One region of the Cellulosimicrobium sp. 72-3 genome, then DNA from elsewhere that is predicted to be linked to it. Evidence: riboswitches for the same ligand, from Rfam matches in the RefSeq annotation. Region 1 holds a riboswitch; the other holds the start of a gene.

Evidence for each region. A riboswitch is a leader RNA that binds a small molecule or an ion and turns the genes downstream of it on or off. The one in region 1 is predicted to bind S-adenosylmethionine.
Region 2: linked by a shared signal. The riboswitch ahead of HKK73_RS18205 (methylenetetrahydrofolate reductase) and the one ahead of HKK73_RS02985 (ABC transporter substrate-binding protein) in region 1 are both predicted to bind S-adenosylmethionine.

What each region holds. Positions count from the first base shown of each region.
Region 1 covers NZ_CP053419.1:665,744-669,087, forward strand. The annotation lists gene HKK73_RS02975 (LLM class flavin-dependent oxidoreductase) at 1-73, shown strand, start outside; gene HKK73_RS02980 (contact-dependent growth inhibition system immunity protein) at 294-614, shown strand; SAM riboswitch class IV at 981-1,094, shown strand; gene HKK73_RS02985 (ABC transporter substrate-binding protein) at 1,198-2,826, shown strand; gene HKK73_RS02990 (ABC transporter permease) at 2,897-3,344, shown strand, end outside.
Region 2 covers NZ_CP053419.1:4,080,345-4,083,688, reverse strand. The annotation lists gene metE (5-methyltetrahydropteroyltriglutamate--homocysteine S-methyltransferase) at 1-250, opposite strand, end outside; gene HKK73_RS18205 (methylenetetrahydrofolate reductase) at 283-1,344, opposite strand; SAM riboswitch class I at 1,350-1,452, opposite strand; gene HKK73_RS18200 (cation acetate symporter) at 1,664-3,187, opposite strand; gene HKK73_RS18195 (heavy metal transporter) at 3,184-3,344, opposite strand, start outside.

The sequences.
Region 1 (3,344 bases):
GCAGGCCGAGGTGAAGACGGACCTGTGGAGCCCGGCCGACGCCCGCCGCGCGGCGGGGTTCACGGCGGCCTGACGAGGCATCCTCGACGCCACGGCCGGTTCGCTCTTCCTCGAGCTGGGCGGCGCGGATGATGGAGGAGGCTGCGCTGCGGGCCCGGCGGCAGGCTGAGAACACCCCTGCTGAAGAGGCCGACGGTGTAGCGTCGCGTCCCGGGCGCAGCTCCGGTCTCGACGCAGGCTCTCGCACTCACGCCGCCCTTCCTTGACGCGACGACCCCTCCGCGAGGTGCGCCATGACGACCCACTACTCGCTCGACGCGTTCTTCGGCTCGTTCTTCCACCAGGACTGGGAAGAGGACTACGGGAGTCCCGCAGGTGCTCTGGCGCGTTTCCTGGACCTGGTCGGCCCCAGCAGGTACGACGGACTCGTCGACGAGATCGACAGCACCCTGGACCGCTACCGTTCCGACGAGCAGGTCGTCGAGTGGATCAACGGCCGGCTTCATGCCGAGCTCTATCGCGAGGCCGTGGGAATGCCGCTGCGCGACTGGCTCCTCGTGGTCCGGGGAGAAGTGACGGCGAGAATCACCGCATCAGATCTTGACGGTCCCTGAGGAGTTTCGCTCTCTCGGTCTCTCGCGTGCCGGCTACGGTCGGCGGGCCTGATCGCGACGGCTCCGGTGGCGCGTCGTGCTCGGCGTGCCGGCGCACGTCCGGGCGTCGACGACGTCGCTGTCGACGCCCGTGGCGCGCGCTTCGCTGTCGGTGGCGTCGCGGCGGTCCGTGCTGCCGCAGGTCGGGCGCCCGTCCGAGCGCGCCCGGTCCGTGGCGCCACCCCACCTCCCGAGTCGCCCTTCCCGGCGCGGTGACACGCGAGACGGCCGCGACTCGCGTCGTCTCGGCGGAAACAACCGTCCGCCTGGCGGGACGGCCGTCTCGATACTTGACTCAACCAGTCGAGATTGTCTTTCCTGCTCCCAGGTGACGAGCGTCAGCACGCAGGCCCGGCTCGCTGACCAGCAACCCTTCGACGTGACGGGGTGCTCCGGGAACGACCTGACCGCGCCGCTCCCGCGGCGCGGTAAGCACGGCACCCCGGTGGGTTCCCCGCCGCGCCGGCCCTGGGCCCGGCGCGGACGACCACCGGCGCCGGACGACCGCCGGTCCGCAGCCGGCACACGAGGAGAGCAGCACGACATGATCCCCACACCTCACCGACGCCGGTCCCTGACCGTCGCCGCGGCGGCCGCCGCGACGGGCCTCCTGCTCAGCGCGTGCGCGGGCGGCGGCTCCGGTGCGTCCGACGGCGACGGGTCGCCCAGCCCGTCCGGCGAGCCCGTGGCGGGCGGCGACCTGACGTTCGCCCTCACGGTCGACTCGCACTGCATCGACCCGCAGCAGGTCGGCAACAACGACGCCATCGCGGCGGCCCGCCAGACCGTCGCGTCGCTCACGGCGCAGGACCCGGAGTCGGGCGAGATCCTGCCGTGGCTCGCGGAGAGCTGGGAGGTGAACGACGACGCGTCGAGCTACACGTTCCACCTGCGCGACGACGCGACGTACGCCGACGGCACGCCGATCGACGCCGAGTCGGTGAAGACGAACTTCGACGCGATCGTCGCGCTCGGCGCGACGGCGTCGCTCGGGTCGCAGTACCTCGTCGGCTACGAGGGCACGACCGTCACCGACCCGCAGACCCTCACGGTGGACTTCGCGGAGCCGAGCGCGCAGTTCCTCCAGGCGACGTCGACGTTCTCGCTCGGCCTCCTCGCCCCGTCCTCGGCCGACCTGAGCGTCGAGGACCGCTGCGCCGGGAAGTTCGTCGGCTCCGGCCCGTTCTCCGTGAAGTCGTACACGCAGGACCAGGAGATCGTGCTCGAGAAGGTCGCGGGCTACGCGTGGGGCTCGGAGGCGAGCGACCACCAGGGCGAGGCCTACCTCGACACGGTGACGTTCAAGGTCATCCCCGAGGCGAGCGTGCGCAGCGGCAGCCTGCAGTCCGGGCAGATCGACGCCACGGCCGCGATCTCGACCGTCGACCTCCCGCAGTTCGACGGGAACGGGTTCTGGCTCGAGTACCGCGCCAACCCCGGCGTCGTGTTCAACCTCTTCCCCAACGAGTCGAGCCCGCTCGCGGGCGACGAGGCCGTGCGGACGGCGATCCTCCAGGGCATCGACCGCGAGCAGATCGCGGACACCGTGCTCAGCGCGCAGGACGAGCCGGCCACGAGCGTCCTGTCGCACTCGACGCCGCTCTATGAGAGCGTCGCGGACGAGCTCGCCTACGACCCCGAGGGCGCGAAGAAGATCCTCGACGACGCGGGCTGGGTCGAGGGCGCCGACGGCGTGCGCGAGAAGGACGGCCAGAAGCTCTCCACGACCGTGACGTTCTGGCAGGTGCCGGAGCCGCTCGAGCTCGTCCAGCAGCAGCTCGCGCAGATCGGCGTGGACCTCCAGCTCCAGCACGTGACCGTCGCCGAGTCGCAGGCGATCAAGGAGAGCGGCGACTTCGACTTCGACTACTACAACCTCACGCGCTCCGACCCGGACGTGCTGCGCACGATCTTCTCCGCGAACGCGCGCAACATCAACCAGCGCGACGCGGAGGAGGTCGACGACCTGCTCGACGCGTCGGCCGCGGCGACCGACCCGACCGAGCGCCAGGAGCTCGTCACGGAGGCGTCGCGCCTGCTCGTGCAGAAGGGCCACGCGATCCCGGTCTACGAGCTCTCGACGACCATCGCGGCCGCCGACACGGTCCACAGCCTGACGTTCGAGGCGTCGTCGCGCCTCGACTTCTACGACGCCTGGGTCACCCAGGGCTGACCCGCCGGGCCCGCCTGCCCGACGCCGCGGCGTCGGGCAGGCGGGCATCCCCCACGGAAGGAGGCCGACCATGGGCCGGTACGTCCTGCGTCGCGCCGGGCAGGGCCTGTTCGTGCTCTGGGCGGCGTTCACCATCTCGTTCTTCGTCCTCTACCTGCTGCCCAGCGACCCGGCCGCGCTCATGGCGAGCGGCGGTGGCGAGGCGGACCAGGTGGACCCCGCGCTGCTCGACGCCCTGCGCGCCCAGTACGGCCTCGACCGGCCCGTGCTCGTGCAGTACGCCGACGCGCTGTGGCACGCGCTGCGGCTCGACTTCGGGACGTCGTACGCGTCCGGGGCGCCCGCGACGCAGCTCGTGCTCCAGGCGCTCCCGGAGACGCTCCGGCTCACGGCCGCGGCGCTCGTCCTCGCCGTCGTGGCGGGCGCCGGCATCGCGATCGCGAGCACGTTCCCGCGCGCGGCCTGGCTGCGCCACGCGCTCGCGTCGCTCCCTCCGCTCGGCGTCGCCCTGCCGCCGT
Region 2 (3,344 bases), 810 kb from region 1:
CGTAGAAGGAGAACGAGCCGGGGACGGACGCGTCGTCGGCGCCGAGGCCGAGGTCGACGAGCCGGCGGACGGTCGCGAGGCGCAGCTCGCGGGCCGTGGCCTCGAGCTCCTCGGCCGAGGTCTTGCCGGCCCAGAACGCCTCGACGGCCTTCTTCAGCTCGCGGCGGCGACCGATGCGCGGGTAGCCGAGCACGGTGCCGGCGGGGAAACCGACCGGGTTCTGGGTAGGGGAGGGTACGGAAGTGGCCATGATCGAAACCTCTTGCTGGTCCGGAGGACCGGTCAGACGGGCGCGCCGTGCGTGGCGGCGCTCGTCGTGGGCAGGGAGGTGCCGGTGACCCACGGCCCGCTGGCCAGGTCCGGGACGAGCGGGGCGGCGGCGGCGCTGGCGCCGCCCCCGGTCCCGACCGACCCGCCGCCGAGGTGGACACCCTCGAGCAGGTCAAGAGCGGCGCGGTGCTTGTTGAACGTGTACACGTGCAGACCGGGCGTGCCCGCGTCGAGGACGCGCTGCGCGAGGTCGACCGAGTACGCGATCCCGTAGGCGTGCTGCGCCTCCGGGTCGGGCAGGGCGTCGAGCGCGTCCAGCAGGTGCTGGGGCGCGCGCACGCCCGTGAGCTCCTCGACGCGACGGAGCCGCGCGGGCTCCGTCGTGGGCAGCAGCCCGGCGAGGATGGGGATCGTCACGCCGGCCGCGCGGGCCTCGGCGACGAAGTCGGTGTACGACGACGCGTCGTAGAAGAGCTGCGTGATCGCGAAGCTCGCGCCGGCCTGCTGCTTCTGCCAGAGGCGGCGCACCTCCTGGGTGCGCGTCGTGCCGGCGGCGGGGTTCCCGTCGCAGAACGTCGCGACGGCGATCGTCAGCGGCCGGGCTGCGCCGCGCAGCGCGACGGCGGGGTCGGACGCGCAGCGCGACGCCTCGACCTCGCGCAGCAGCGCGACGAGCTCGGTCGACGACCGGACGCCGTCGGGCGCGGGCTGCCAGTCCGGCTGGTCGCGCGGCGGGTCGCCCCGCAGCGCGAGGAAGCTCCGCACGCCCTCGTCGAGGAAGTCGGTGATGACCGACTCCACGTCCTCGCGCGACGCCCCGACGCACGTGAGGTGTGCGATCGGCAGCACGGGCGTGCCCTGGAGCAGGCGTCCGACGACCTGGCGCGCGGTCGCGCGGTCGGTGCCCGCGGCGCCGTACGTCACGGACACGAAGTCGGGGTGCGTCGCGACGAGACGGCGTGCCGTCTCCCAGAACTTCGGGGCCGCGTCCGGTCGGCGCGGGGGCATGAGCTCGAACGACACCGTCGGCCGAGGACGGCCCGGACGGTGCGCGAAGGATGCCTCTGAGGTCATGCGTCACTCCATCGACCCTGGCGTTAGCACCTTTGTCCTCGGGAGGCTTCCGTCGGCGGGTTGCTGCGGTGTCGTCGAGCCAGGACTCTCGACCGCTCTGGATGGTTGGCACGATCCTACGACCCATCCGACATGCGGTCGAGAGCGCCCGCCAGGTGAGATGCGGAGGGATCGGCCGGAGGCGTAGCGGCGCCCCGCGCTACGGATCTCAGGCTCTCTACGCTACGAATTTCAGGTTTCCTACGCTACAGATTTCAGGTGCTCGAGCGAGGTCCCAGACACCGACCATGGCGACGGGTCGTCGTCGGCCTTGCAGGTCTCAGGCCCTCCGGCGCTCGGGCACGTGCAGGCGGCGGAGGAACCGGTCGGTGCGCAGCGGCGGCCCGCGCCGGTCGAGGAGCGACACGACGACGACGGTCGCCGTCGCGAGCGGGATGGTCCAGGCGGCGGGCTGGGCGAGCAGGGCGCGCACGACGCCAGGGACGCCGTCGGCCGTGCCGCCGGACGGGCTCCCGTACCCCGCGGCGACGAGCGCGGACGACGCGAGCAGCGCCGTCGCGCACAGGACGGCGCCCACGACCATGCCCGCCACCGCGCCGCGCGCGGTGAGGCCGCGCCACCACACGCCGAGCAGGATCACGGGGGACAGGGCCGACGCGGCGAAGACGAACACCGTCCCGACGCTCGTCACGAGGCCCTGCGGGATGGTGACGAGCGCGAACGCGAGCGGGATGAGCGTGCACGCGACCGCCGACCAGCGGAAGGACCGCACGGTGCCGCCGAACAGGTCCTGGCTCACGACGCCCGCCAGAGCGACCACGAGCCCCGACGACGTCCCGAGGAACGCGGCGAACGCCCCGGCGACGACGAGCGCGGCGAGGAGCTCGCCGCCGAGCCCGGGCACGAGGCGGGTCGGCAGCGTGAGGACGACGGTGTCCGCCACCCCGGGCGCCGCGAGGTCGGGCGCGACGACCCGCGCCACGAGCCCGAGCGTGCTCGACACCATGTAGAACACGCTGATCATGACGAGCACGACGACGGTCGTGCGGCGGGCCGAGCCGCCGTCGGGCGAGGTGTAGAAGCGCACGAGGACGTGCGGCAGGCCGGTCGTGCCGAGCAGGAGGGCGAGCAGGAGCGAGACGGTGGCGTACGCGTCGAGGCCGCCCGGCCCGGCCTCGTGGGGGAACACGGCGGCGGGGTCGAACGTGACGACGGCGCCGCCGGGCTCGAACGCCCCGCCGAGCGCCATGAGCACGAAGACGAGCGGCACCGCGAGCGCGGTGAGCTTGACCCAGAACTGGAACGCCTGGACGAACGTGATGGAGCGCATCCCGCCCGCGGCGACGACGGCGCTCACCACGACCGCGATCCCCACCGAGCCGACCCACGGCGGCACCGCGGCCACGCTCGTGATGACGAGCGCCGCCCCGTGGAGCTGCGGCACCACGTAGAGCCACCCGATGACGAGCACGAGCACGCTCGTCACGCGGCGCGCGACCACGGAGTCGAGCCGGGCGTGCACGAAGTCGGGGATCGTGTACGCGCCGCTGCGCCGCAGGGGGCCCGCGACGAACAGCAGGACGAGCAGGTAGCCCGCCGCGTACCCCACGGGGAACCAGAACGCCTCCGCGCCGGACAGCAGCACGAGGCCCGAGAGCCCGAGGAACGTGCCCGCGGACAGGTACTCGCCGCTGATCGCCGACGCGTTCCAGACCGGCCGCACGGTGCGCGACGCGACGAAGAAGTCGCTCGTGGTGCGCGAGATCCGCAGGCCGTAGAACCCGATGAGGCCGGTCGCGAGGAGGAGCAGCGCGATCGCGACGAGGGGCAGCGCGCTGGTCACGGCGCACCGCCGTCGTCGGGGCCGGGCTCGTCGGGCGCGCCCGTGCCCTCGGCGAGCGCGCGGTACCGGCGCTCGTTGCGCGCCGCCGCGACCGCGAACACGACCGCGAACGCGACGATCACCGGGTAGAAGCCGTACGCGTGCACGAGCCACGGCA